4 regions of the Ochrobactrum vermis genome follow, and region 2 is predicted to be linked to each of the others. Evidence: predicted binding sites of a transcription regulator. Region 2 holds the regulator's gene; each other region holds the start of a gene.

Evidence for each region. The regulator PhoB, encoded in region 2, activates phosphate uptake and scavenging genes when phosphate is short. The targets are predictions, from matches to a motif close to TGTCATNNANCTGTCAT.
Region 1: olsB (l-ornithine N(alpha)-acyltransferase) is a predicted target of PhoB. The motif match lies at 2,572-2,588, and genes of this name have one in related genera.
Region 3: CQZ93_RS04245 (RNA degradosome polyphosphate kinase) is a predicted target of PhoB. The motif match lies at 4,377-4,393, and genes of this name have one in related genera.
Region 4: CQZ93_RS14335 (TIGR03364 family FAD-dependent oxidoreductase) is a predicted target of PhoB. The motif match lies at 4,475-4,491, and genes of this name have one in related genera.

Annotation. Positions count from the first base shown of each region.
Region 1 is NZ_PCOC01000001.1:176,120-183,607, reverse strand. It holds gene CQZ93_RS00830 (RsmD family RNA methyltransferase) at 1-1,109, shown strand, start outside; gene CQZ93_RS00825 (TrmH family RNA methyltransferase) at 1,106-1,990, shown strand; gene lspA (signal peptidase II) at 1,987-2,469, shown strand; gene olsB (l-ornithine N(alpha)-acyltransferase) at 2,745-3,638, shown strand; gene mutS (DNA mismatch repair protein MutS) at 3,688-6,420, opposite strand; gene CQZ93_RS00805 (NADP-dependent malic enzyme) at 6,576-7,488, shown strand, end outside.
Region 2 is NZ_PCOC01000001.1:2,774,759-2,782,246, reverse strand. It holds gene CQZ93_RS13875 (aminopeptidase) at 1-434, opposite strand, end outside; gene CQZ93_RS13870 (hypothetical protein) at 1,040-1,282, shown strand; gene CQZ93_RS13865 (cell wall hydrolase) at 1,384-2,331, opposite strand; gene phoB (phosphate regulon transcriptional regulator PhoB) at 2,988-3,674, opposite strand; gene phoU (phosphate signaling complex protein PhoU) at 3,791-4,513, opposite strand; gene pstB (phosphate ABC transporter ATP-binding protein PstB) at 4,579-5,352, opposite strand; gene pstA (phosphate ABC transporter permease PstA) at 5,417-6,733, opposite strand; gene pstC (phosphate ABC transporter permease subunit PstC) at 6,733-7,488, opposite strand, start outside.
Region 3 is NZ_PCOC01000001.1:872,219-879,706, reverse strand. It holds gene rnd (ribonuclease D) at 1-406, shown strand, start outside; gene ppx (exopolyphosphatase) at 498-2,036, opposite strand; gene CQZ93_RS04245 (RNA degradosome polyphosphate kinase) at 2,033-4,264, opposite strand; gene CQZ93_RS04240 (zinc-finger domain-containing protein) at 4,554-4,808, shown strand; gene CQZ93_RS04235 (FAD-binding protein) at 4,854-6,059, shown strand; gene CQZ93_RS04230 (VOC family protein) at 6,056-6,541, opposite strand; gene CQZ93_RS04225 (VOC family protein) at 6,688-7,104, opposite strand; gene CQZ93_RS04220 (winged helix-turn-helix transcriptional regulator) at 7,321-7,488, shown strand, end outside.
Region 4 is NZ_PCOC01000002.1:34,617-42,104, reverse strand. It holds gene CQZ93_RS14345 (hypothetical protein) at 127-1,233, opposite strand; gene CQZ93_RS14340 (Na/Pi cotransporter family protein) at 1,572-3,269, opposite strand; gene CQZ93_RS14335 (TIGR03364 family FAD-dependent oxidoreductase) at 3,286-4,449, opposite strand; gene CQZ93_RS14330 (LysR substrate-binding domain-containing protein) at 4,639-5,502, shown strand; gene CQZ93_RS14325 (FadR/GntR family transcriptional regulator) at 5,578-6,333, opposite strand; gene CQZ93_RS14320 (arabinose ABC transporter substrate-binding protein) at 6,597-7,488, shown strand, end outside.

The DNA.
Region 1 (7,488 bases), 2.6 Mb from region 2:
AACGCAGCTTCGAGCGCGCAAGAAATGATGCGCCACGCCCAGAGCGCAAATTTGAAGGCAAGCTTGAGAGTAAAGGTGCGCCTTTCAAAAAGCCGCGCCCACAATTCGCCAAGGCCGCGCCCAAGCCGATAACCGAAGAGCGGGAACGTCCTGTCTCCCTGCTGCGCGAAATCAAGCCCTATACCGGCCCGCGCCCGGGCGAGAAATTACCGGTCATCCTCGAAACCGAACCATCTGCCGATTATGCGCTTCTCGACAGCGGCAACGGGTTGAAGCTTGAGCAATATGGCCCCTATCGGATCGTCCGCCCGGAAGGTCAGGCCATCTGGCTGCCGAGCCTGCCGCAAAAGGAGTGGGATCAGGCCGATGCCGTCTTCACCGGCAATACCGACGAGGAGGGCATGGGACGCTGGGCGTTTCCGAAAGTGCCGCTCGGCGAAACATGGCCTATGCAGCATGACGGAATTTCCTTTCATGGCCGGTTCACCTCATTCCGCCATGTCGGTGTGTTCCCCGAACAGGCCGCGCATTGGTCGTATATGGATGGGCTTATCCGGGAAGGGATCAAATCCGGACGTAGCGTGAAGGTGCTCAATCTTTTCGGCTATACCGGTGTCGCCTCGCTGGTGGCCGCACGTGCGGGCGCGGAAGTGACCCATGTCGACGCGTCCAAGAAAGCCATCAACTGGGCGCGTGAAAACCAGGAAATGGCCGGGCTGTCCGACAAGCCGATCCGCTGGATCTGCGAAGACGCGATGAAGTTCGTGGCGCGCGAAGAACGGCGCGGCAGCTTCTATGACATCATCCTGCTTGATCCGCCTGCCTACGGACGTGGACCGAGTGGCGAGGTCTGGCAGTTGTTCGAGCACCTGCCCGCCATGGTCGATACCTGCCGGTCCATCCTGACGCCGAAGCCGCTGGCCGTCATCCTGACTGCCTATTCGATCCGCGCATCGTTCTTCGCCATTCACGAGCTGATGCGCGACCGTTTCACCGGCCTTGGCGGCACGGTCGAATCGGGCGAACTTATTCTGCGCGAACGTTCGAACGATCATTCTGGCGGACGCGCGCTTTCCACATCCATGTTCAGCCGCTGGGTAGCAAAATGAGCCGTGACGACGATTTTTCCAAAAGCGGCTCTCGTGCCGAATATTCGAAGGTAGGCCAGGTGAAGGAAGTCACCAGCCTCACCAATCCTATTGTGAAAGACCTGCGCTCGCTGGCGCTGAAAAAATTCCGCGACCAGCAGGGCGTTTTTCTGGCCGAAGGGCTGAAGCTTGTCATTGACGCACTGGAACAGGACTGGCGCATCAAGACACTGGTCTTCGCCAAGTCCGGCAAAGGCAACAAAATGGTCGAACAGGTCGCCGCCCGCACCTTCGCCAAGGGCGGGCTGGTGCTGGAAGTAACCGAAAAAATCATGGCTACCATCACCCGCCGCGACAATCCGCAGGTGGTGGTGGGCGTTTTCGAGCAGCAGTACCGGCCGCTTTCAAGTCTCAAGCCGAAGAACAGCGAGGTCTACATCGCGTTGGACCGCGTGCGCGACCCCGGCAATCTGGGTACAGTCATCCGTACCGCTGATGCGGTCGGCGCCAAGGGCGTTATTCTGATCGGCGACACCACAGATCCCTATTCGCTGGAAACCGTGCGCGCCACGATGGGCTCAGTCTTTTCCCTGCCGCTCTACAAGGCAACGGAAGCCGACTTCCTCAACTGGCGCAAGGGCTTTTCCGGCCTCGTCGTCGGCACTCATCTGAAAGGTGCAGTCGACTATCGCACCATTCCCTATGCCAACAAGCCCGTCGTGCTGATGATGGGCAATGAGCAGCAAGGCCTGCCAGACAATCTTGCCGACGCTTGCGACCAGCTCGCGCGCATTCCACAGGCAGGTCGTGCAGATTCTCTCAATCTCGCAATTGCCACCGGCGTTATGCTCTACGAAATCCGTCGCGACGCACTTACGCTCGATGAAAGGGCATCTGGATGAAGCGGCACGCGGTCTGGTCCTCACTTGTCGTCGTCGTTCTCACAGTCTTGATTGATCAGGGCGTCAAGCATCTGGTGGAAACACGGATGGGTTATGGCCAGCAGATCGCCCTGCTGCCGTTTCTTGCATTGTTCCGCACACACAATGAAGGCATTGCCTTTTCAATGCTCGCCTGGCTGCACGATTGGGGACTGGTCGCGCTCACCGCCGCAGTTATTTTGTTCGTGCTTTATCTGTGGTGGACCAACGCACCGGACCGCATCTTTGCACGCTACGGCTTTGCGCTCGTGGTTGGCGGTGCGATCGGCAATCTCATCGACCGCGTGATGCACGGTTACGTCGTGGACTATATTCTGTTCCACCTGCCAACATGGTCATTCGCCGTGTTCAACCTCGCCGACACGTTCATCACCATCGGCGCCGGCCTCATAATTCTGGAGGAATTTCTCGGCTGGCGGCGCGAACGGGCTGCCCGCTGACGGCGCGGCTTGATCACTTCAGACCTTTCGCATAATTTGATCTCGTGAAATTAAGAGCTTTTTGAAGGGGATAAGGTCCGGCCACCCGAATGGACACATTGGTGACATGCTTCTGTCATCGTCGCGTAGCACTGAATCTGTACTGCTTCGGTCGAACTGGACATCCTGTCCACGCAATCAGACCGGGTGAGGATTGGAATCCTCTATCTCCTGCTGAAATATCAGTGGGAAAGCCGTTCAGGAATACGTGAATAGACAAATCAGGAGCGATCATCATGACAGTACTGCTTGGAATGGACCAGCAAATCATTGATGATACGGTCATGTCAGGCTTAGAAGCACAACAGGCGCTATTCGCGTCCAACGGCGATCCCATCGTTCTGGGACGCATCGGATCGTTGGAAGTACGGCTTGCAAACTCACGCGAGGCTATCGAGGCCGCGCAGGAACTGCGTTTCCGTGTCTTCTTCGAAGAAATGGGCGCACGCCGGGAGACCATCGAAGCCGCAGAGCTTCGTGATGCCGACCGCTTCGACGCTATTTGCGATCATCTGCTCGTTTACGACACAGCCCTGCCCGTACCGGAGCACCAGCAGATTGTCGGCACCTATCGTCTGATGCGCAGCGATCAGGCGGAAAAGGCACTCGGCTTCTACTCTGCCGACGAATATGACGTGCAGCGTCTCGCGCTTTCGCGTCCGAACCTTCGTCTGCTTGAGCTGGGTCGCTCCTGTGTGAAAGCGGAATATCGTTCCAAGCGTACTGTCGAGCTTTTGTGGCAAGGTGCGTGGGCCTATTGCCGCCGCCATTCCATCGATGTGATGTTCGGCTGCGCTTCGTTCCACGGCGCTGTGCCTGCTGCGCACGCGCTCGGCCTGTCATTCCTCCATCACAACTGCCGCGCCACGGATGACTGGGACGTTCGTGCCCTGCCCAATCGCTATCAGGCCATGGACCTGATGCCGAAGGAAGCCATCAACAACAAGGTTGCCTTGTTCTCGATGCCGCCTTTGGTGAAGGGATATCTGCGTCTTGGTGCGATGATCGGGGACGGCGCAGTGATCGATGAAGCATTCGGCACAACCGACGTGTTCATCATCCTGCCGATTGAGCGCATTTCCAGCCGCTACATTACCTATTACGGCGCTGAAGCGAACCGCTTCGTGTAAATAATAAAGGCGAAGCATCTGCTTCGCCTTTTTGCTTCTGAAGCCCAGCTCACGCCTTTCCGGCCAGTTCTTTCAACTTGTAGATCAGGTCCAGCGCTTCTCGGGGCGTCAGTTCATCGGGACTGATACCAGAGACGGCTTTCGCCAGTTCGCTGTCCTTTGCCGATGCCTGCGGCTTCGGCTTTTCCTGCTGCAAGACGACCGAGAACAGCGGCAGATCGTCGATCAGCTTGTCCGCCTTGCCGGATGTTTCGCCAGCTTCAAGCTGATGCAGCACATCGCGCGCGCGGTTGACGACCGCTTCCGGCAGACCGGCGAGGCGCGCCACCTGCACACCGTAGGACCGGTCGGCAGCACCCTTTGCCACTTCATGCAGGAAGACGACATCATTATCCCATTCCTTGACCCGCATGGTGACATTGGAAAGCCGCTCCAGCTTTTCCGAAAGCGCCGTCATTTCATGAAAATGCGTGGCGAACAACGCCCGGCAACGGTTCTTCTCATGCAGATATTCAACGGCCGCCCAGGCAATGGACAGTCCGTCGAAAGTGGCCGTACCGCGCCCGATCTCATCGAGGATCACCAGCGAGCGTTCGCCCGCCTGATTGAGGATCGCAGCCGTTTCCACCATTTCAACCATGAAGGTCGAGCGCCCGCGCGCGAGGTCGTCGGAAGCACCGACGCGGCTGAACAACCGGTCCACGACACCGATCTGCGCAGAACCAGCAGGTACAAATGAGCCCATCTGGGCAAGGATCGCGATCAGCGCGTTCTGGCGCAGGAAAGTCGACTTACCGCCCATGTTCGGACCGGTCAGAAGCCAGATCGCACCATTTCCGCCGTCCGTTTGTGGCGAGAGATCACAATCATTGGCGACGAACGGATTGGCCGCCTGACGTCGCAGCGCCTGCTCGACGACCGGATGGCGACCAGCCACAATATTGAAGGACAGGCTGTCATCGACTTGAGGACGGCAATAGCCCTGCTCTTCCGCCAGCACGGCAAGCGATGCCGAGACGTCGAAAGCCGCAAGCGCCGATGCGGCGGCGCGGATACTATCGGCGTGGGAGACGGCCTCCGCCGTCAGTTCCTCGAACACGGCAAGCTCGATGGATAATGCGCGGTCGGCGGCATTGGCGATCTTGCTCTCCAGTTCCGCCAGTTCAGTCGTGGTAAAGCGCATGGCATTAGCCATGGTCTGGCGATGAATGAAGCGACCCTTGGCTTCATCCGTATCGGTCATCGCCCCGGCATTGTTGGCCGTCACCTCGATAAAATAGCCAAGCACATTGTTATGCTTGATCTTCAGCGACTTGATACCGGTCTCTTCGATATAGTTGGCCTGCAGACCGGCGATCACCCGGCGCGACTGGTCACGCAAGGCCCGCATTTCATCGAGTTCGGAATTATAACCTCCACGCACGAAACCACCGTCGCGTTTCAGAAGCGGCAATTCGTCGGCCAAAGCCCGGTCGAGATGAGCAGTAAAGATGGCGGGCATGGCGCTGACAGCATCGCGGGCATGCGCCAGTTCATCGGGCAGCAAGGCGCTTTCCAGCAGGCTCGCAATGATATGCGCGGCCTCGAAGCCGCGGGCAAGGCTTCCCAGATCGCGTGGCCCACCGCGTCCGACGGCGAGACGCGAGAGTCCGCGCGGCATATCCGGCACACCCTTCAGTTCCGCACGCATGGCCTCGCAGAGCGATTGCTCGCTCAGGAACCAGGAAACGGAATCGAGCCGCAACGCAATTGCCTTGGGGTCGGTCAGCGGCGCGGTCAACCGTTCCGCCAAAAGCCGCGCACCACCTCCGGTCACCGTGCGATCAACCGCCTTCAGCAAGCTGCCATCGCGATTGCCCGACATGGTGCGGGCAAGTTCCAGGCTGGCACGCGTGGCCGGGTCGATGAAAAGCGTGCCACCCTCATGTTCACGTTCGGGCCGCATCAAGGGCGGGCGCTCTGAAATCTGCGTCTTTTCGATATAGGCGATTGCGCCGGAAATGGCCGAGAGTTCGGGACGGCTGAACTGGCCGAAACCATCGAGCGTTGCCACGTTGAAATAGCGCTGGATGCGCGCCTCAGCGGCTGCGCTGTCGAAGAGGGTCGCCGGCTGCGGCGTCACAGCCTTGCCGACCAGATCGAAGACCGGACGCAGCTCCTCATCGTGGAAGGCGCTGTCGGCCACGACGAGTTCACGCGGGTCTACCCGCATCACATCGGCGAAAAGCCGGTCCGATGTGGTTTCCGCCACGCGAAAGGTTCCGGTTGAAATATCGATCCAGGCGAGCGCCAGCGCGCCGTCGCCGCGTGTGCGTCCCATCGCCATCAGGAAATTGGCTTCGGACGGATCCAGCAGTTTTTCTTCGGTCAGCGTACCCGGCGTGACGAGACGGATCACATCGCGCTTCACCACCGATTTGGAGCCACGTTTCTTCGCCTCTGCCGGGTCTTCCACCTGTTCGCAGACAGCGACGCGATAGCCCCTGGCGATCAGCTTCTGCAGATAATCGTCGGCAGCATGGAACGGCACGCCGCACATGGGAATATCCTCGCCCAGATGCTTGCCGCGCTTGGTGAGCGTGATGCCCAGTGCTGCTGATGCCTCCACTGCGTCATCGAAGAACAGCTCGTAGAAATCACCCATGCGATAGAAGAGCAGCGAATCGACATTCGCCGCCTTGATCTCGATATATTGTTCCATCATGGGCGTCAGGCGAACGGGCGCTGCCTCGGCGGCATTGTCTTCCGCTTCCGAGGTGTTTTCGTTAGCCGTCGTTTCCATTTAAAAACCTTCATTTATTGCTTAGCCGACGAGGCTAAAGTTATAAAATTTCGTATTCCATCGTTTTTGGATGAATATCTATTCCTCGAAGCACTGTTTACACGATGCCTGACTGGCGCTATCGAGGTTCTCCCGCAGATGAAACCGGAGGGAACATGCCAGCCTCGACGCCGAAGGGCAACACATCAGAACGCGCACCCACAGCCAGTGAGAAGGAAGCGCTAGACTTTCACGCGCAGGGTCGCCCGGGCAAGCTGGAGATCAACCCCACCAAGCCCATGACCACGCAGCGCGATCTGTCGCTCGCCTATTCTCCGGGCGTCGCCGTGCCGGTGAAGGCAATCGCCGAAGACGCCGCCCGCGCCTATGACTATACGGCCAAGGGCAATCTGGTCGCAGTCATCTCGAACGGCACCGCCATTCTGGGCCTCGGCAATCTGGGCGCGCTCGCATCCAAGCCGGTAATGGAAGGCAAGGCCGTGCTGTTCAAGCGCTTTGCCGATGTCGACTCCATCGACCTTGAGGTCGATACGACCGACATCGACGCCTTCATCAATGCGGTACGCTATCTCGGGCCGTCGTTCGGCGGCATCAATCTGGAAGATATCAAGGCGCCAGACTGCTTCATCATCGAGCAGCGCCTGCGCGAATTGATGGATATTCCCGTCTTCCACGACGACCAGCACGGAACGGCAATCATTGCCGCTGCCGGTCTGATCAATTCGCTGCATCTGACCGGACGCGACATGAAGACGACGAAGCTCGTCTGCAATGGCGCAGGTTCGGCGGGTATTGCCTGTATCGAACTCATCAAGGCAATGGGCTTTGCTTCGGAAAACGTCATCCTGTGCGATACCAAGGGTGTCGTCTATCAGGGCCGCGAAGAAGGCATGAACCAGTGGAAGTCTGCCCATGCGGTGAAGACCGACAAGCGGTCCCTCGCAGATGCCATGAACGGTGCAGATGTCGTGTTCGGCCTTTCGGCCAAAGGCGCGTTCACCGAAGACATGGTCCGTTCCATGGCACCGAACCCGATCATCTTCGCCATGGCCAATCCCGACCCGGAAG
Region 2 (7,488 bases):
AAACCGGCGATCTTTTCGAGTGCCGGCTGATAAGCCTTCGAATTGGCGCGGTTGGCGCGTGAAACCCTGGCCGGGTCCTGACTGGAGAGGAGCATGGGATTATCGGCAGCAATTGCCAGACGGGCAGCGCCGTCCGAATAGGCCTTTGCCATGCCTTCATAAAGCCAGCTCGCTGCGCGGTCGAAACTCGCGTCAGGCGCGTTCTCGTAACGGGCAAGCGCCATGTCGTCATCCGCGAAGAATGGTGTTACCAGTCCAGCCCCGGCCTTGTAGGCATGCTTGGCAATCAGCCGAACCAGCGGCAGCGCGACGACCGGTGCGGTGATGACGAGATCTTGCCCCTCGCGCAATTGCAGGCCAACGCGAACAGCGACTTCCGCCAGACGTTCAAGTTTCACCGGATGAATGGCATTCACGAATGAATTGTTGCCCATGTATTGACGAATCTCCATATGTTAGCCTTCTTGGGTGAACAAACTGAAATTAATTGGTATTAAAAACTGGTGATTACAATGTAAACACCTTCAAATATACATAGAAGTGCATTTTTCTTTGGAGTGATTATGAACACCAGAATATTTCTTATTTTATTTTATTTTCCTTTTCTGCAATTACCGGATGCTCGACTCAGACCGTCGCGCAACTTCGCACTATGGATCAGAATTTCTGCCATACTGCGGGATATAAACCGAAGACGACAGCTTTCAAAAAATGCCTCGGACAGCGGGATCTCCAACGCGATATCGACAAGCGTCTCTGGCAGAATGACCGAGATGTCGAGGAAGGTCTGCCTCTTCCCTATCCATGGTTTTGACAAAGCGGGAAGATTCGATTCCACGTGATTAGATTACCGAAATCGCTGACGTTGCTCTAGCGCCTAGAGCATTTCCTGTCTGGATTGAACCATTGGAAATGCTCGACCCATTTTTTTAGCGCTTTTTCCCGAAAGATGCTTCGCACTTATCGGGATACGCTCGTATAATTTCATCGCACCACGCACGATAACGATGCGGTGAGCGCCACGAGGAAAGTAACGGCGATGAACCGGAAAGTGCTTATCCTACTTTGCATAACCAGCCTACTTGCGGGCTGCGTTACCATGACGCCCGAGCAACGCCGCGCCGCCGACGAGCAGACCTGCCGCAGCTATGGCTTCAAGGCCAAGACCGACGCTTTCGCCAATTGTCTCATGCGATTGGACCTCGATCGCAGAGCCGACCGGCGCGCCTGGCAGAACCAGGTCGATTTCTACGACGCACCGATGGTGATCTACCGGCCCTGAAAGCTTCTCCGGAAAGGGACAGCGGTCACCCATGAAACCAAAACGCCGATCTGAATGAAATCAGACCGGCGTTTCAGTTTGTCCGATTATAAACACGCTTCTTAGAGCGGTGCTTCCGGGCGGTCCTGGGACAGAAGGAGCGCGCCGATGGCGTCAACCTGCTTCTGGCTTGCAGGCGCATAGCCGAGCGATGCCGCCTGCGGGGCAGTCGTATCGAATTGCGACTGGTAGGAGGCCATCTGCACAGGCTGTTCCTGTTGAGGCGCTGCAACACCGCGATGACGCGCCAGACGGTCGCCGCGAGCCTGCGGGCCAGCACCGACATTCTGTTCCACGCTTTGAGCCTTTACAGCTTCCGCAAGCGCCACCTGAACGGTTGGTTCCGTTCCCGGAACCGGTCCTGTCTGCGGCAAGGTCACGTCATAGGATGCATCTTGCGGAACAGAAGGTGATTGCGGTGAATAGGCCAGAGCGAGATTGTATGGATCCTGCGGAACCGGGCTTTGCAGCGAACCGTCGCGATTGCGCTTCTCGTAGAAGGAATTGCCACCCGCGACGAGCACATAATGCATGTTGTTATAGGGAAATTTCAGGCCAGCCGTGTGGAAGAACATGGCATTCTTCAACTTTGGATGCCGTTCCCCTTTGAGGACTGCGGCTGCGGCGGCCTGGACGTCCGGCAGCGCTTTGGAATTCATCTGGCGTGAAAGAACACCAGGTGCAAACTGGTTCTTCTGACCGACCACACCACAAATCGTATCCGGATAACGGCCCGATGCGAGACGATTCATGACGACCGTGCCGACAGCCAGAAGGCCATCGGAGCTCGAACGGTTGGATTCGAAGAACATCGCACGCTCAAGACAATTCTTGTCCCGTGCGGTGTAGGTATAGGTCTTCACGCCATTGACGGTCTTGACGTGGCTTGCCGCCGTCTTTTCCGAATTGGCTTTTCCCGAGGTTCCAGTCGTCGTGCAACCGGTCACCACGAAAGGCGCAACCACTAGCCCGATAAGAACGGGCAATTTCCACTTCGCGGCGCGCGTCAATGGCTCAGTCTCATGTTAGGACCCTTAACTGATCCAGTCATCCATTCGGGCAAACACATCTGGAACGATGCGCTCGAACGTCTGACTGCGGTGCAAGTCAAAGAGGACGAAGATCAAAATCACACGCCCTACTGTCGCTCAATCGAATTCAAGGTTTTGGAATTTTTAGGCCAAAAAAAGGCGAAGGGTCAAATCCCAACAATGCTGAGGACGGCTGAAACGTCCGAAAACAATTCCGAATCGAGAGTGCGAATATGCCTACAAGCCCTTTAAATATATTAACAATTTCTTAACAGTATCTATCAATTCAGATAAGATATTGATTTAATGAGATTCAAAGTCTCGCAATACACGCCATATCGCTGCCTTAATTCGCTTTTGCTTGCGCATTTTTTGCAAGCACATTCATGGTGCTTCAAATGATCTGCGGAATTTCTGTTTTGAGAGAGGTTCCGCTGCACCATGTCAACTTTGGAAACAGGCTTGTAACATCGCGTGAGACCGGGCTTTCAACGCCTGTTTCGACCGTCCCGATGCGAATCGGATGACACCGACCTGCGCTTCACAAAGCTCCGCCGCAAGCAAAAACGGCCCACCACGAGAGCCGTGGCGGACCGGATAAGTTCAATTCCTGAAATCGTAGACGACTGCGTCGATCAGCCGAAAGAATAACCGGCGCCGCGGACGGTGCGGATCAGATCAAGCGCGCGACCGACATTGATCGCCTTGCGCAACCGTCCGACATGGACGTCCACCGTGCGATCATCCACATAGATATCCGGTCCCCAGACCCCATCGAGAAGCTGGCTTCGCGAGAAAACACGACCGGGCGACATCATGAAATATTCGAGCAGGCGGAATTCCGTCGGTCCAAGGCGAACTTCCTTTTCCTTGCGATAGACACGATGCTGCTGGCGGTCGAGAACGAGATCACCCACTTTCAGCACGTGAGAAAGAATGCTTGGATTGGACCGGCGCAGCATGGCCTTGACGCGCGCCAGAAGTTCCGGCGTCGAAAATGGCTTCACGACATAATCGTCTGCGCCGACGCTCAAGCCGCGAACGCGTTCGCTTTCCTCGCCACGCGCCGTCAGCATGATAATCGGCAGGCGCTCCGTTTCAGGCCATTGACGCAGACGGCGGCAAAGCTCGATGCCTGACACGCCTGGCAGCATCCAGTCCAGAATGAGCAGATCCGGCACGTTCTCGCGCAAGGCGATTTCGGCCTCGTCGCCGCGCAGCATCGTATCGACCTGATAGCCCTCTGCTTCGAGATTGTAGCGAAGCAGGACGCTCAGCGCCTCTTCGTCTTCCACCACAGCGATTTTGGGTGCCTGTGACATCCAGTATTTCCCTATCCAATTTCGGCGGGCGCTAGATACAATCCCCCAATCGACCGCGTGCCGCCGCGCTATTCACTCATTCTCAACCGCCGGACCGAAGTTCGGTCGGCTGTAGTTCAGGGTTTACGCGCCTCATCCACGACAATGCCGTGGCTCAGGTCTTCCTTGGGTCGTTCGGCCGGCATTTGCAGGCCGGTCACGATGTAATAGACAGTCTCCGCGATATTGGTCGCGTGATCGCCGATGCGCTCGATATTCTTCGCGCAGAACAGAAGATGCGTGCAGGCGGAGATATTGCGCGGATCTTCCATCATATAAGTCAGCAGTTCGCGGAACAGCGACGTGTACATGGCGTCGATCTCGTCATCGCGATCGCGAACGACATTGATCTGCTGCACCGAGCGCGACGCATAGGCGTCGAGCACATCCTTGAGCTGGGTCAGCGCCAGTTCGGCCAGGGTTTCAAGGCCGCGATATAGCTTTACCGGCTGACGCGATTCCGAAACGGCGGCAACGCGCTTGGCAATGTTCTTGCCCAGATCGCCGACACGCTCCAGATCGGCAGAGATGCGGATCGAGCCGATGATTTCACGCAAGTCCACAGCCATGGGCTGGCGCTTGGCAATGATCATCACAGCCTTGTCGTCGATCTCGCGCTCACTGGCATCGAGGATCAGATCGTCGGAGATAACGCGTTGTGCGAGCGCATTGTCCGCATTGACGATAGCGGCGACCGACTGCTCGACCATACGTTCCGCATGTCCGCCCATTTCGGCGATCTTATGGGTGAGAAACTTCAATTCCTCATCGTAGGAGCGAACGGTATGCTGAGACGGCATAGTAGACCTCGTAATATAAATTGCGGGGAAGCCGCACTGTCTATCTGTTTGAGCGCAGTTCCGGATTAGCCGAAGCGTCCGGTGATGTAGTCCTGCGTGCGCTTTTCGGTCGGCGCGGTGAACATGGTTTCCGTGTCGCCCACTTCGACCAGATTGCCAAGATGGAACATGGCGGTGCGCTGCGAAACGCGGGCAGCCTGCTGCATGGAGTGGGTGACGATCACGATCGTATAGTTCTGGCGCAGCTCGTCGATCAGCTCCTCCACCTTGGCGGTAGCAATCGGATCGAGCGCCGAGCACGGTTCATCCATCAAAATGACTTCCGGGCTCACCGCAATCGCGCGCGCAATGCAGAGGCGCTGCTGCTGGCCACCGGAAAGGCCGGTGCCAGCATCGTGCAGACGGTCCTTCACTTCCTCGAACAAGCTCGCCTTCTGCAGGCTCGTCACGACGATTTCCTCCAGATCGGCCTTGGTACGGGCGAGACCATGAATGCGCGGGCCGTAAGCGACATTTTCATAAATCGACTTCGGAAACGGATTCGGCTTCTGGAACACCATGCCAACGCGGGCGCGCAGCTCGACGACATCGATCTTCGGATCGTAGATGTCCTCATTGTCGAGCGTGATCTTGCCGCCGACCTTGCAGCCTTCGATCGTATCGTTCATGCGATTGAGCGAACGCAGGAAGGTGGACTTGCCGCAGCCCGAAGGGCCGATCAGCGCCGTGACCATCTTTTCCTGGATTTCCAGATCGACGTCGAACAGCGCCTGCTTCTCACCATAAAATACGCAGACCTTGTCGCCGCGCATCTTTATGGAATTGGCGTTGGCGTTCATTTTTTCTCCTACGGCTTTCTCGAGAGATCGTTCGGTCATCAGATTCATAGCTTTCGACTCCCGTTTACCAGCGGCGCTCGAAGCGGCGGCGCAGAATGATTGCTGCAATGTTCATCACGGCAAGGAACAGAAGCAGGACGATGATAGCGCCTGACGTGCGTTCCACAAAGGCTCGTTCTGCTTCGTTCGCCCACATATAGATCTGCACCGGCAAAGCGGTCGACGGGTCCATCGGTGTCGACGGCACGTCGGCGACGAACGCCACCATGCCGATCAGCAGAAGCGGCGCGGTTTCACCGAGCGCATGGGCAAGACCAATAATGGTACCGGTCAGGATGCCGGGTGCGGCAAGCGGCAGGACGTGGTGGAACACCATCTGCGTTTTCGAAGCGCCCAGGCCAAGAGCTGCGGCGCGGATCGACGGTGGCACTGCGCGAAGGGCAGCACGGGTCGCAATGATGATGGTGGGAAGTGTCATCAGCGTCAGCACCAGCCCACCAACCAGCGACGCGGAACGCGGCAGGCCGAAAAAGTTGATGAAGACCGCAAGCCCAAGCAGACCGAACACGATGGACGGTACGGCCGCCAGATTGTTGATGTTCACCTCGATCATGTCGGTGAACCGGTTCTTCTTGGCGAACTCTTCCAGATAAATCGAAGCGGCGACGCCGATAGGCAGCGACAGGCCGAGAACGATCAGCATCATGTAGAACGAACCGACCAGCGCAACACCAAGACCGGACGTTTCCGGACGGCTGGAAGCGCCGAAGGTGAAGAGACCGGTATTGAAGGCCTCCTTCATGACGCCTTCTTCCGAAAGCGTCTTCATCCAGCCCACCTGACGGTCCGAAACCTTGCGGCTCGTCTCTGGCACGGAAAGGTCGATCTGCCCTTTGAAGGCGGAATCGATGTCGGCGCCCGCCAGAACCGGAACGGTCTGGGTCGTGCCGATGAGCGACGGATTATCCATCACCATCTTGCGCAACTGAATGCGTACGCCGTCGGAATAGAAACGGCCCAGATCGCGCATTGCCGGACGGTCTGTTGTGGCAACACCGAGCTTTTCAGCCAACGCATTGCGCACCAGCAGCGGATAATTGGCCGTGATCAGCACATTGGGATCGGTCGCGCGCTTGTTGCCCGGATCGATCACCTTTTCTTCAAGCTTGACCGGCAGATACAGCGTCGTCTGCCAGAAGGCCGTATAGCCCTTGGAAAAGACCGAGAACAGGAGCGCGCAGAGGAAGAACACGCCGATGGAAATCGCGGCAATACCATAGTAGCGAAAGCGACGTTCAGCGGCGTAACGACGCTTGATTCCGATATCGCGGCGTGTCGGCTGCGCCGTTGCACCGCCGGCGTTGAGGGTCGTATCGGTCATTATTCGTACTGCTCCCGGTACTTGCGCACGATGTGCAGCGCAAAGATGTTCATGATCAGCGTCAGGACGAAAAGCGTGATGCCGAGCGCAAAAGCCACCAGCGTTTGCGGCGAGTTGAACTCAAGATCACCGGTGAGCTGGTTGACGATTTTCACCGTGATGGTGGTCATCGCCTCGAAAGGGTTGATGTTGATGCGGGCCGCAACGCCTGCCGCCAGAACCACGATCATGGTTTCACCGATAGCGCGGGATGCGGTCATCAAAAGCGCACCGACGATGCCGGGCAGAGCAGCCGGAAGGATCACGCGCTTGATGGTTTCAGAGCGAGTAGCACCGAGACCGAGCGAACCGTCGCGCAACGTCTGCGGCACGGCGGTGATGATGTCATCGGAAAGCGACGACACGAAAGGGATCAGCATCACGCCCATCACGAGACCGGCAGTGAGAACGCTCTGCGCCATGATAAAGCCCTGCCCCCCCGCTATGGCAATCGACAGATCGCGCAGGAAAGGTCCGACAGTGACAAGGGCGAAGAAGCCGTAGACGATGCTGGGAATACCGGCCAGGAGTTCAAGAACCGGTTTTACAACCGTGCGCACCCTCGGCGATGCATATTCCGCCATGTAAATGGCCGAGAACAATCCGACCGGAACCGCGAACAGCATGGCTACAAGCGCGATATAAAGCGTACCAGCCAAAAGCGGAATGAGACCGAACTGGCCTGTCTCGCCACCTGAACCGGCTGCGGCAAAGCG
Region 3 (7,488 bases), 1.9 Mb from region 2:
TGATGCGGAAGCACTCGGTCGCCTTCGTTCCATCCCCAAGGGATGGGAGCGTTCAGCACAGGCTGCCGGGCTTGTCGCCGCGATCCAGTCTGCGCTTGAAATTCCCAAGGAAGATTTGCCAAAATTGCCGAAGCCGTCGCATTCGCCGGAAGGCAGCGCCGCCGCTGCAGATATTCTCAAGGTGCTGCTCAAGCTTGTGACCGAAGAGCACGGCGTTGCGGCAAAGATCGTGGCCAGCTCGGACGATATCGACAAGATCGCCGCAGAAGGTGACAACGCCAATGTGCCTGCCCTGCATGGCTGGCGCCGTGAGGTTTTCGGCCAGAAAGCCCTTGATCTCATCGACGGAAAAATCGGCATCAAGTTCGAGAACCGACGGATCAGGGCAGTTGAGTTAGGGGAGTAAGTGATTAAGGCAGTAGGGCAATAAGGCAGTAAAATAATATGTTAATGCTCGCGTCAAACATACTGCCTTACTGCCCTACTCACCTACTGCCTTATTCCCGCATCCCCTCAATGGCCGCATTACCAACCGCGAAATAGATGTTCTTTCCGGTCAGCTTGGAAAGCTGCTGCAGGCGACCTTCAGGGCGATCAGAAATCAGATCGGCAAGATCGCCCGGAACCACCAGCGCAATGCCGTTTTCGTCCTCACGCCAGACAAGGCGGGGGATGACGCCCGGCATCGACGCCGACAGAAGATAGACCACGCGCAGCAGGGCTCCGAGCAGCTTCGCCCGCTCGCGCAGGCGCGGTGTGGCAAGCTGCATGATCTCCGGCGCAATCTCGTCCTCGATCAGCCCTTCGTGGCGATAATAATTGGCAAGCGCCATGAAGGAACGTCCGGCATGATCAATACCGCCGAATGAGCCATGGGCGATGATGTTGAGCGCCTGCGACCCGCGATAATCGGGGTGCGCGCGCCAGCTTATATCCGCCACGAGGCAGGCAGCCTGCCTGTAGCGTGCTTCGTCTTCGGTCTCATCGAAACCGAGTACCGGCAAAGACAACGTCGTCCAGGTTGCCAGTTCGCGGGCATGACGTGGCGAGCGTGAGCGCAGAATGGACAATTCGTCCGCCGAAGCGAGCAGAGGATCGAGCCGCTGCTCGTTCTTGGGCAGAAGTGAATAGAGATAGCCTTCACGCACACCGAGCGCCGAAAAGACGATCTTCGAAGGCTTCATCAGACGGATCGTCTCAAGCAGCACCGTAGCGCCATAGGACAAAAGCTGACGGCGGTTTTTCGAAACCGCTTCGATGCCGCGCATCGTGTCGAGATTGCCCTTGGCAACGCGCTTGAGGAAGCTTTGTGCTTCCACCGGGTTCATCTCGTAGCCGTGCATGACGTGCAGCGGATAGTTCTTCGCCGTCATATGCAGCTTGGCAAGGTTACGCCATGTGCCACCGACCGCGTAGAAAGCCTGGCCCTGATGCGCTTCCAGAAGCGTCGCCTTTGCCAGTTCCGTGCGTGTGATCTTTGCTGCTTCGGGCAGTTTTTCGTTGGACATATCCTGCAAACGCAGGCCGCCGAGCGGCAAGGTGATCCCCTCGCCCACTTCATGGTCGTCCACTGCGATCAGCTCAAGGCTGCCGCCGCCAAGATCGCCTGTCACGCCCTTCGGCTGATAGAAACCGGAAATGATGCCGAGCGCCGAGTAATAGGCTTCTTCCTTGCCGGACAGCACTTCGATGTGACGACCGAGAATAGCCTCTGCCTGTGCGATGAAATCCGGGCCGTTTTTCGCTTCACGCGCAGCGGCTGTGGCCAGCGCATGAATGGAAACCGCACCGGCCTGTTCTGCGAGCGCACGAAAACGTTTCAGCGCACGAAGCGCCGCTTCAACGGATTTCTCGTTAAGCTTGCCGGTCTTCGCCAGGCCTTTTCCGAGGCCGCAGAGAATCTTTTCGTTGAAAAGCACCGTCGGCGAACGGACGATGCCTTCATAGATGACGACACGGATCGAGTTCGAGCCAATGTCGATGACCGCGACGGGCTTGAGTCCCTTCAGGCGGCCTTGTGCTAAAGCTGCGCTCATACAGTCGTTTTTCTTTCCGCCTGCGCGCGCTTGCGATGCGCGATAAGGCGGGGGGCCGAAGACTTCAGCGACTTTCCGCGACCCGACAGGCTAGGATTGGTCATGAAATATTCCTGCGCGTTGAAAGCTTCCTCTCCTGCTTCTTTTTCTATCCGGCGAGAGGTGCCGTCCGCAAGTAGCTGATAGCTCTGTTGGTTATCAATTATGTTGGCAAACATGATTTGCGACAGGATTTGCTGCTGCACTGTGGCATTTGTGATCGGAACAAGGGTCTCCACGCGGCGGTCGAGATTGCGCGGCATCATGTCGGCGGAACCGATATAGACGATGGCCTTGTCGGAAGGCAGATCATTGCCGTTTCCGAAACAGAAAATACGGCTATGCTCCAGAAAACGCCCAACTATCGACTTGGCGCGAATATTGTCGGAAAGCCCCGGAACACCCGGACGCAGACAGCAGATACCACGCACAACCAGATCAATCTGCACGCCAGCCTGGCTCGCCATATAGAGCGCGTCAATTATCTGTGGATCGACAAGCGAGTTCATCTTCATCCAGATCGCCGCCGGACGCCCGGCCTTCGCATGCGCAACCTCGTCCTCAATGTGTTTGAGGATTCGCGCGCGGAGCGTGAAAGGTGAAATCGCAATTTTCATCTCTTCTGCCGGCTGGGCATAACCGGTGATGAAATTGAAGATATGCGCCACATCGCGGGCAATATCCGCATCCGACGTGAAAAACGACAGATCGGTATAGATGCGCGCTGTGATCGGGTGATAGTTGCCGGTGCCCAGATGCACATAGGAGCGCAGCCTCTGGTCTTCGCGGCGCACGACCAGCGACATTTTCGCGTGGGTTTTCAACTCGATGAAACCGAACACCACCTGCACGCCTGCGCGTTCCAGATCGCGTGCCCAGCGAATATTCGCTTCTTCATCGAAGCGCGCCTTCAGCTCGACCAGCGCCGTCACCGACTTGCCCGCCTCGGCGGCATCGACCAGCGCGCGCACGATCGGGCTGTCATTGGAGGTGCGATAGAGCGTCTGTTTGATGGCGAGCACATCCGGGTCTGCCGCCGCCTGACGCAGGAACTGCACCACCACGTCGAAAGATTCATACGGGTGATGAACCACGATGTCCTTTTCGCGAATCGCTGCAAAGCAATCACCGCCATGCTCGCGAATACGCTCCGGGAAACGCGGATTATAGGACACGAATTTCAAGTCTTCGCGCGGGATCGAAACGATCTCCGAAATCATGTTGAGCGCCAGAAGGCCTTCATGCACGCTGATGCGGCTTTCCGAAACGCTGAGTTCCGTGGCCACAAAAATACGCAAGGCCTCCGGCATTTCGCCGTCGAACTCGATGCGGATCACCTGTCCCCGGCGGCGACGCTTCAGCGCTGTCTCAAAGAGGCGAACGAGATCTTCGGCCTCTTCCTCCACTTCGATATCGCTGTCGCGGATGATGCGGAACGTACCGGCGCCACGCACCTCGTAACCGGGAAAAAGCCGCCCGATGAACAGGCTCACCGCGTCTTCGATGGTGATGAAGCGATAAACGCTCTGCTGGTCGGTCGGCAACTGGATAAAGCGCTTCAGCGCGACCGGGATGCGCAGGAGCGCCGTCATCGGATGATTATCGGCACGTCGCGCAAGCTGCAGGGCGATGGAAAAGCCGAGATTAGGAATGAAAGGGAACGGATGCGCCGGATCGATCGAGAGCGGCGTCAGGACCGGGAAGATTGTTTCGAGGAAGTGGTTTTCAAGCCAATCCTTTTCCGGCCTTGAAAGCGCTGATGGGCGGACGATCTCGATGCCGTCCTGTTCCAGTTCCTCACGCAACGCGCGCAGGCGTTGCTGCTGTTCTTCCTGCAAGCGCCCCACTTCATCCAGAACGAAGTCGAGCTGTTCCTGCGGCGTGCGTCCATCGGCGCTGCGCAGCGCCACACCGGCGCGCACCTGAGCGGCGAGACCGGCGATGCGGACCATGAAGAATTCATCGAGATTGGCGGCGGAAATCGACAGGAAGCGCAGGCGTTCGAGTAGTGGCTGCCGCATGTTCGCGGCTTCTTCGAGAACACGCCGATTGAACTGCAACCAGGAAAACTCGCGATTGACGAAACGGTCGGCACTTTGCATCAACTCGCCGTTCAAAGCTTTGTGAACGGCGGGGCCTGCTTCCATGCCGGGAACAATGGCTGGGTTGGGGGCTAAGCCGGCTGTCATCTCGTGTGTCCCGCCTTCAGTCACGTTGGGGGTTTCGCTCGCCATAACGCTGTTTTCGCTCATTTTTCCTATCCCGACTTCCACCGGAATATTCCGGCTCTGCCTTAAGCCTATGGCTGTCATATGACAGTTTGATAGCAATTAGCCTGAAATGTCCTCAGAATTGATGAAAACGCTTCCGGAAACAAGACTTTCGCGGTACACGCATGCCAATGTCTATGCATGATCTCGCCCGGAACCGGACTCAAGACCATGCTCATACCGCCATCGACCAGAACCGGAGCATATCATGTCCGATCACATCATTCCTCACTTCCAGAACGACGCCGGCCATGCTGCCATCGAAATCGGCGTGAAGGAATTCATGTGCGTCGGTGCAAACCCACCTTTCGATCACCCGCACGTGTTTCTCGACATGGGCGATGAAAGCGAAGTCGTTTGCCCGTATTGCTCGACGCTCTATCGCTACAACGCCAAGCTGCATGCCGACGAAACCGTTCCGGCTGGCTGCGTTTACGAAGCACCTGCTGATAAGGCTGCTTAATCCAAACAGCCTTCATAAGGCTGAATGCCGGATGATCTCATCGACATGAGCAAAGGGCGCATATTGATCGCTGGGGCCGGAGTTGCCGGTCTGTCGGCAGCACTGGAGCTGGCAGCGCGTGGCTGGAATGTCCGGCTTGTCGAAAAGGCTGAAACCCTTTCGGAAGTCGGTGCAGGCTTGCAACTTGCGCCCAATGCAATGCGCCATCTGGAACGGCTCGGCATTGCCGACCGACTTTCCAAGCAAGCTGTAACGCCTGAGGCGCTCTACCTCATGGATGGGCGCAATGCGCGCGCACTGATGGAAATGAAGCTTGGTGACAAGGCTCGTCAGCGCTGGCATCATCCTTATGTCGTTTGCCATCGCGCCGATCTGCAATCCGCCTTGCTCGATGCCTGCCGCGAAGAGCCGGACATAGAGATCAGCCTCGGCGCTGAAATCACAAGCCATCACGTTGAAAACGGCGCCGTGGCAGCCACCATCCGCCATGGCAATTCCGAAGAATCCTTCGATGCCGCCTATCTGATCGCCTGTGATGGCGTCTGGTCGACGGAGCGTTCAAAGGCGGGCTACAGCAAGGCACGCTTCAGCAGCCATATTGCCTGGCGCACAACCCTTGCAGCTAGAGCCCTGCCCGCGTCGTTTTCGTCCGCTATTGCGACCAGCAATGCAGTCTCCGCTTGGCTGGGCAGGCAGGCGCATTTCATCGCCTACCCGGTCAAGGGCGGCGATTTCGTCAATTTTGTCGCCATCACGACAGGCGAAAATCCCGGCGAAGTATGGTCCAGAACCGGCGACCCGGCGCGTCTGCGCTCTATCTATGCGGATTGGGGAGCGCCCGTTCGCGATGTGCTGGCGACTGCCGATGAATGGACCTACTGGCCGCTTTTCGAAATGGCGGACGCGCAATTCATCGGACCGGACCGGACGATCTTTCTGGGTGACGCGTCGCACGCGGTCACACCTTTTGCGGCGCAAGGTGCCGCCATGGCAATCGAGGATGCCGCAGCACTCGCCGAAGCGCTGGACAGCCGCGACCGCGAAGCAGGCCTGAAGCGTTTCGACATCGCCCGTAAGGAACGGATCACGGCAGTCGCCAAGCGTGGTCAGCTGAACCGGTTCGCCTATCACGCAACCGGCATATTCGCGATTGGCCGCAATACGCTCTTCGCCATACGCAGCCCGGATAGTTTCCTGAAGGATCTGGACTGGCTCTATGGCTATGATGCCATTGCGGCCATACGAAACTAAGCTGCGTCGCGCGCCGCTTCGAGCGTCGCAACATCGAGCTTGACCATCTTCATCACGGCATCGGCGACCCGCTGGCGCTGTTCGGCAGTTCCATTCTGCAGGACATCCAGCAGCATCTGCGGCACGACCTGCCACGAGAAGCCATATTTATCCGTCAGCCAGCCGCATTCCATTGGCGCACCGCCCTCCATCAGTTTCTCCCAGAACATGTCCAGTTCCACCTGATCCTTGCATTGGACGAAAAGCGAGACTGCCGGGGAAAACTTGAAAGTCGGCCCGCCGTTGAGACCGGATATCGCCTGTCCGTCGAGCGTGAAGTTCGCAACAACCACATTGGTGCCTTCGGGCTGGTGGGTGTGCTCAAACTGGATGAAACCATCGACGGAGGCCGATCTTCCGCAGGCACGGAAGATCGAAACATAGTGGTTCGCAGCTTCTTCAGCCTGCCTGTCGAACCAGAGACAAATTGTCAGACCTGACATTTTCTCCTCCCTACCGCATCGGCCTGAAAATCGGTTTCGGTTTTCGAAAAGCCGATGCATAGATTCAATAGATTAGAAGACTAGACTGCCTTGTGCGCCCGTAAGGATGCACAAGGCACTAGGTATTTGTTTTCGGAATCAGACCACTAGCCCATGACCTTGCTGGCTTCTTCCATATCCATCCACATCAGTTCCCAGATGTGACCGTCAAGATCTTCGAAGCTGCGCCCATACATGAAGCCGTAATCCTGTTTCGGACCCGGATCGGCCTTTCCGCCAGCGTTTACCGCTTTCTCTACTGTCGCATCGACTTCTGCCTTGCTTTCTGCAGACAGACAGACCAGCACTTCGCTGATTGTGCTGGCATCGGCGATCTTCTTCGGGGTGAACTGGCTGAACTTTTCGTGGTCGAGGATCATCGCATGGATAGTGTCCGAGAAAACCATGCAGGAAGCCGTGTCGTCCGAGAACATGGGGTTCTTGGTAGCACCTATGGCTTCGTAGAAGCTGGTGGACTTCGCAACATTCTTCACTGGCAGGTTCACGAAAATCATTTTCGGCATAAAATTTCCTCCGTTGGCGGGCTACACGGCCCGATCTTATTTTACGATTATCTATCGCCTGCCCTGCTCCCCCGGCGATAAGGTCGAGCTGTGAGTCTCAGACCCGGTATACATCCGATTCTTGAGCCTTCCGGGCCTAGGCAAGTCACGCAATTGGCATAGGAAGAACTCAAAGTTCGCTTGTACATAATGGCAGATAAGTTATAATTAGCAACCATGAAGTTAGAAAAAGTAACCAAATCGGAAAAGCCAGCCGCCAAACGCAGTTATGACGATGCCTGCGCTGCGGCCCATGCCCTTGATTTGATTGGGGAACGCTGGTCTCTTCTGGTCATGCGCGAATTGATGTTCGGCCCTAAACGCTTCAGTGATCTGAGGGCTGAT
Region 4 (7,488 bases), on a different contig from region 2:
GACATTGGCAAAATACCGCTACCGACCGTGTTCAAAGAGTGCGCGTGTTGATGCTGCGGAACTAGCTAGAAATTCGGGTACCTACTTTAGGGTGGGGGCGGATGGCACCTATCAAGTGGGCACGTATCAAACGTGAAGAAGAGCAAGAATATCATTCGCGAGAAGCGCATCATGGCTGGCGTCGGTCAGATTATCGTGCCCGCCCGAACCACCGATCCCGGCAATCTGCAGAGCATGCTGATCGACAAGCAGATGGTCTATCTGCTGGGCGTCGGCGGTTCCACCAGCGGGAACTGCAATATTGATCGGGTGGAAATAGCCGATACTCACATCCACCTGGTTGCCGGCGAAAACACCGTCTCCACCGCTTCCCGAGGCCGTACTGCCGGTAAAAATTGTGTCCGAGGCCATGTTGAAGCCACCGCCATTGCCGCCGATTCCGGCAATCTGCGTGCCGCCCTGATCAAAAATCACATTGTTTGTCTGGTGGGCGTCTGCATTGCCGCCAGCGGCAGCGACAGCAATATTGATGGGCGAGAAAATTGCAACATTCACATCGATCATGGTACCAGCAAAGATACCCGCTCCGCCGTGCCCGGCGTAATTGTCACCGGTGAAAAGATAGGTGGGTCCTGTGTCTGTATGTATTGGAGAGACGGATCCGGCGAGGTTATGGTCTCCGCCTGAGCCGCCGATACCTGCCATCTGGTCCGCGCCTTGCAGGAAGGCCGCATTGTTGGTCTGGTTGGCGGATGCGATGGAACCAGACCCACCCGCGACCGCAGTATTGACCGGAGCAAAGACGGCCACATCGGAACTGACCAGTCCACCAAAAAAAACACCGTTGCCACCGCTTCCCGCGTGATTGGAGGTTGCACCTTCGGTCCCGCCGATCACAGCATTACCGTTTCCTCCGTCGCCGCCCAATCCTGCCATCTCAACGACATGCTGGTTGATCAACGCATTGTTGAACTGATCTGCGCCAACCTCGGCGCCCGGCCCGGCAATGGCAGTATTCGACGGAACGAATATGGCAGAAGCGTCGCTGCTGATGACGCCAACGCTAAGGCCCATTCCACCACTTCCGGCGGAATTACCGGTTGCACCTGATGCTACATCGAAAGGGAGCCACGTCGGCACGAGCGCCAGATGTCCGGCGGTGGAGCCTAAAGATGTGGCTTGGACGCCGCCGACATTGAGGGTCTCATTGGATATGGGACGCAGATCATTCATCACCATTTCTCCTCGCAAGCGTCCAATCCTCGATGGTATTGAGAATTTTTCGGCTCATACCAAGGCGCTTAGATGCTGACGCATCACGCCTTGAAGAAGTTCAATCGCCACTCGGGCTTAACCAAAAACCCATGAGTCATACTCATAGGCTTTCGGTATCAAGGGCTATTGTGCCGTTAATTGACGCAAAAGAAGAGCCGGTAATTTGTCTACATCCGTTTGGGTGTGGTGCTCTCTTAGAGCATAATCCGACCAGAGTGAAACGAGGATCGATAAGATTATGATTGAAATAGAAGAAATTAGAGCGCCGATCTGATCCAATCAGATCGAAACGCGCTCTAATCCTGAAGCTGGCCAACTTGTCGGACCGTCTTAAGGCGCGTATCGCTGAGGAGGCCCTGTTCCTCGAGGACTGGATAGGCCATTGAGGCGAGAAGCGAGTTGATCTGCTTGAGGTCTCGGATCGTGTCGAGATGGATGGTGCTGGTTTCAAGGCTACGGGTGGCGCCTTCACGCAGCCGGGTGAAATGGCGCAGGCTGGTCTGCTTTTCCAGTTCCCGCAGCCGGTCCTTTTCCTGCACGAGCTGGCGGGCCGTGCGCCCGTCGCGTGAAACGATCACGTTGAACGCCATATGCGCATTGGCCAGAACCATGGCGTGGAAATGGCTGAGTTCCGTCCAGCCTTCCTCGGTGAACTCCAGTTTGTGGTCCATCTTCTTTTGAACATGCACCAGCATGTTGCGCACGATGATGTCGCCTACCTGTTCAAGCTTCACACATGCGCCCAGCAGTTCCTGCATGCGCAATGACTCGAAGTCGGTCATCTCATGGGTTGCAAGCCGGGTCAGGTAAAGCTTGATCGCGGCATGGCGCTTGTCCACGCGGTCATCGAGGGCTTCCAGCTCATCGATCCGCAGCTGATCGGGCTTTTCATAAAGCTCGATGATCCGCCGCAGCATGACTTCGATCGTGTCGCAGACGCCGACCACTTCGCGGGTTGCATTGGCGAGCGCCTGCGAGGGCCGGTCGAGAACGGCAGTATCGAGCGCGCTATATTGTTCGATCTCGATTGGTTGCTGTGCAGCCGGAGCGTTCTTGCCCGCATTGAGATTAACCAGCGCCTCGGTTGCGCGCAGTACGAGGCCGGAAAGCGGAATGCCGGCAATCATCACGATGACATTGAACAGGATATGGGCATTGACCACCTGCGAGACCGGATCGGCGCCAAGGAAGGCGACCGACGGTTTGAATGTCTGGTAAAGCACCAGCATGATGAGCGATCCGGCACCGCGCATCAAAAGATTACCGAGCGGCACGACGCGGGTTTCCGGCGGCGCATGGCGGGTCAGGATCGGGGCGATGATCGACGACCCCAGATTGACGCCCAGAACCATCACCACGGCAAGTTCGGGCTGGATCAGCCCGCGCGAGGCAAAGGTGGTGAGCAGGATGACGGCGGCAACGCTGGAATGAAACAGCCATGTCATCAGGGCTGCGAGCAGATAGGCTGTGATCGGATCGCCGGACAGATAGTCGACGATGACTGGCAGCAATTCGCTTTGCCGCAACGGCTCTGTGGCCTGGCCGGTCATTTCCAGCGACATGATGAGAAGACCGATGCCGACCAGAATGCGGCCGATCTGGCGCCAGTCGCGGCGCTCGGTGGTCATGAAGATACCTGTGCCGATGACCAGGCAGAGCGGCACCAGAAGCGTGAGATCGTAGCTCAGGATCTTGACGACAAGGGCGGAGCCAAGCTCGCCGCCACGCACGGCCATGAGGCCTGCGACACCGCTGACAAAACCTGAACCGACGAATGAACCGACGAGAAGCGTGACCGCTGTCGAGCTTTGCAGGGCGATAGCAAGGGCAAGGCCGAAGGCAACGGAAAGCAGCGGGTTCTGCATCTGGTTGCGCAGGCGTCTGCGCAGCCGGTCGCCATAGGCACGCTCCACCCCGGTCCGCACCATCCGCGTCGCCCAAAGCAAAAGCGCAACTGCACCGGCCAGATGCAAAAGGACCAAAGAACCGTTCATCTGTTTAAAACCGCCGTCAAACCAGTTGAGGTACAGAATTTTTCATATTGATGGCCTGGCTGCCAAACAGGCCGTCAATTGTTTCTTCAGCAATTGCAAAGCACGTTGAAGCACCGCAACCGCTCGTGACGACAACGATCCGCACTGCATCCGATGGTTGATCCGTGATGCGCCAGCGCCCGGGCGCGGATGCATAAGTGCCGACCCAGCGTGTGGAAACACTGCGTCCCGGCAACGCCAGTACGCGGTCGAGCTCTGCAAGCATGAACTCCTCAACTTCGGTTGAGCCAAAAGGATCGGGCGTCTTGGCGTAATGGTGACTATCCCCGACGACCAGCGAACCATCGGACGATTGTGCAACGATCAAGTGGATGTCGTTCAGGCGCTGGTCGGGCATCTCGCTGTTCAACTGAAGTTGCAGTTCGGTCAGCGCTGGAAGCCCAGCATAGCCTGATGAACGCGCGAGTGAAAGCTCGGAGAGAATCGTTGCCTCGAATTTTGCTCTTGCTTGCGAAGCAATGCGCAGCATCTGCAACTTGCAGCGTGTCGGTTCATACTTCTGCAACCGCTCGGCAAAGAGCCCCGTGAAATCATCGCCGGGACAGACTATTGCCACGTCTGCTTCGACAATTCCGTTGCTTGTCAGGATCGATGGTGCATCGACCGCGTGAACATGGGTATTCCATTGAAATGTAACACCCAGTTTTTCACGCAGGAAAGCGGCCAGACGGGGGAGGGCTTCTCGGGATTCGACGCGGATCTCATGCGGACTGGATAGAGCGAACTGAGCGGCCTCCGGCCGCAAGTTCGGCACGCGTTGTTGTGCCTCTCTTGTTGTAATCTTCTTGCACTCCGAACCCATGTCCGTTTTCAGAAATGCATCGATGAGTGTTTCTGCCGGGCCATGTCGAGCGGCAAGCAACATGCCGCGTTGAAGAATGTCGATGCCGGCAGCATTGGCAACATCTTCCCATATCTCACGCGTGCGCCGCGCTTTGGTCCAGCAATCGCCCGGTGCCTGGCCGGTTATCGTTACAAATCCGAAATTGCGGATCGACGCTCCATTGTTCTGCGCATCCCGATCCAGCACGATCACTTTCTTGCCCCGAACTGCTGCGGCGTAAGCATGGGCAAGGCCGATAATGCCCCCACCGACAATAGCTATATCATAGAGCGCCATCGTGCTTGAACCTCCTGTTCCAGCGTTTCATCTGAGTGTCAATCAAGCTCCGCGCGGTCTCGCCGCGATCGGACTTGCTTCAAATGGCTGGACATAAAGTGTGATTTGAAAGAGTATTTGTAAAATCGTTCTTTCAGATCAGTCCATAAATTTAATTTATGATAATTCCGATGAGCAAGGTGTCATGCGATGAGATACGTGCAACTACGTGCTTTTCACTATGTGGCGATTTACGGCGGCTTTTCGCGCGCTGCGGAAGCGCTTTATCTCACGCAGCCTGCGATCTCCGATCAGGTGCGCAAGCTCGAAGACGAATATGACATCCTGCTTTTTTACAGACATAAGAAACAAGTCACGCTCACGGAATCTGGTCAAAGGCTTCTCGAAATTACCCATCGTTTGTTCGAGGTAGAGAAACAGGCAAATGAATTGCTGTCCGAGTCGCGCGCATTCAGGACTGGAAATCTGACTATTTTTGCCGATGCGGCGCATCATCTCCTGGGCATTCTGCGTGTGTTCCGCGATCGCTATCCGGACGTGAAAATCAATGTGAATACGGGGAATACCGATTCAGTCGTCAGGGCTCTTTATAGTTATGAAGCCGATATAGGCATCCTGGGAGAAGTTCCCGATTCCCAGGATTTCGAGATACACAAACTCAGTTCATCGCCCATCATTGCCTTTGCGTCGGTCAATCATCCGGCATCCAAAGCACAGGCCCTGACCCTGGAGCAGCTCGCGGAAATGCCGCTGATCTTCCGCGAACAGGGATCGAAGACGCGCAAGAAGCTTGAGGAACTTGCTGCAAGCAAGGGTATTCAACTGATGCCCGTCATCGAAGCTGAAGGGCGCGAAGCCGTGCGGGAGATCGTTGCGAGCGGTGCCGGTGTCGGCTTCGTCTCCAAAGCCGAATTCAGTGCCGACATGCGGTTGAAGGCAATCCAGATTAACTCCGGCGAAATGTTCATGGACGAAGCTGCCATATGCCTGAATGAGCGAAGCTCAGGCGCGCTCATCAGAGCATTTATGGAGATAGCAAGAAGCAAATTATGATTGCGATATGCAATTGTCCGGAAAAATTGTTTGCCGGCTGATTATGAGTGTGATCGGGGTGATTGTCTCCCGAGTTTACGATGCCGTGATTTTGGCCTGATCCAGATCTTTTTCCGCCATGTCGAGCACCAGCTTGATGGCTTCGATTGCTTTGGCCACATCCCGCATCCGCAACGCCTCTACCAGATTGCCGTGAGCTGCGATGGCATCGTCACGTGTATCTGCAATCTCATTGGACGTTTGAAGCGAGTATTTGAGAGCTGCGCTGATCGTATGCGAGAGCTGACGAAAAACCTGGTTGTGGCTGGCTTTGAGCAAGCATGAATGAAAAAGCACGTCAGCTTCCGTGAAGCTTCCAATATCGTTCTCAGCGTCTCGCATCATTTGCCAGGCTTTCTCGATATCCGCAATTTCTTGCGTGGTAGCCTTTTTTGCGGCGAGAACGACGGCTGCCGGTTCAATGCAACGCCTTGCTTCCAGCACACAATCGAGCAAGTTGAATTCAACAACCCGATCCCCAAGCCATTCTATGACTTGCGGGTCCAGAATGTTCCATTCGTCGTGCTCGCAAACAACGGTACCGACACGGGAGCGTCCGCGAACCAGGCCCTTGGCCTCCAGTACTTTCAGTGCTTCGCGAATGACTGTCCGGCTCACATTGTAGCGTGCACAAAGGTCGTTCTCGCGCGGCAGAAAACTGCCTGGCGCGAAGGTATCGGAGCAAATATCGAGAGCAAGCGCTGAAATGACATTGCTTTTCACGCGTGGGCGCGCTGCAGCAGATGGGGAAACCGGCGCCGCCTCGTTCGATGATACTGCTGTCACTCTCAACCTCCATGCAAAGCTGCGGTAATAGCGCTTATTTGTAAAGCAGTGCGCGGAATCGCTGCTTCTGGCGCATTACCTGAAATCGACGGTTCAATCCACCATAACGGCGCGCACCTGTCGATCAGGTTTCCTGTATGATTATACGTATATATAAATATTACAATAGAAATAATTCATCATACTAGATAGTTGACGGATACGATCAATGAAGCTACGAATCTGCAACCGTCGGGGAGTGACGGGGCAAGTTTTTTTGGGAGGTCATCATGAGTTTGTTTAAGGCTGCGCTCGTGGCCGGAACTGTTGCATTCGTCACCGTAACCTCGGCTATGGCCGCGGACGTGAAGATCGGCTTCGTCGTGAAGCAGCCGGAAGAACCGTGGTTCCAGGACGAATGGAAATTCGCCGATATCGCGGCGAAGGAAAAAGGGTTCACCCTGGTCAAGATCGCTGCGCAAGACGGCGAAAAGGTTCAGGCCGCACTCGACAACCTCGGTGCGCAAGGCGCGCAGGGCGTGATTATCTGCACGCCTGACGTCAAGCTTGGACCTGGCATCGTGGCGAAAGCTGCTGCCAACGATCTGAAGCTGATGACGGTTGATGACCGTCTTGTCGGTGCCGATGGCAAGCCGCTTGAAGACGTGCCCCACATGGGCATTTCCGCCACCAAGATCGGTGAGGCTGTCGGCCAGGCCATCAGCGACGAAGTGAAGAAGCGTGGCTGGGACTGGAAGGATGTCGGCGCGGTCCGCGTTTCCTATGACCAGTTGCCGACTGCCGTTGATCGTGTCGAAGGTGCGCTTTCGGCAATGAAGGCAGCAGGACTGCCTGAAGGCAATGTTTTCGATGCACCGCAGGCCAAGACCGATACAGAAGCGGCTCTGAATGCATCGACCGTGGTGCTGAACAAGAACCCGAAAATCAAATACTGGGTCGCCGTCGGTCTCAACGACGAGGCGGTTCTGGGTGCTGTTCGCGCTACCGAAAGCGTGGGTATTTCGTCGGATAATGTCATTGCCGTGGGCATTGGTGGATCGGATTCGGCCATCAACGAATTCAAGAAGCCTAGCCCTACCGGTTTCTATGGCACGGTTATCATCTCGCCGAAGCGTCACGGTTATGAAACCGCACTCAATATGTTTGAGTGGGTTGCCAATG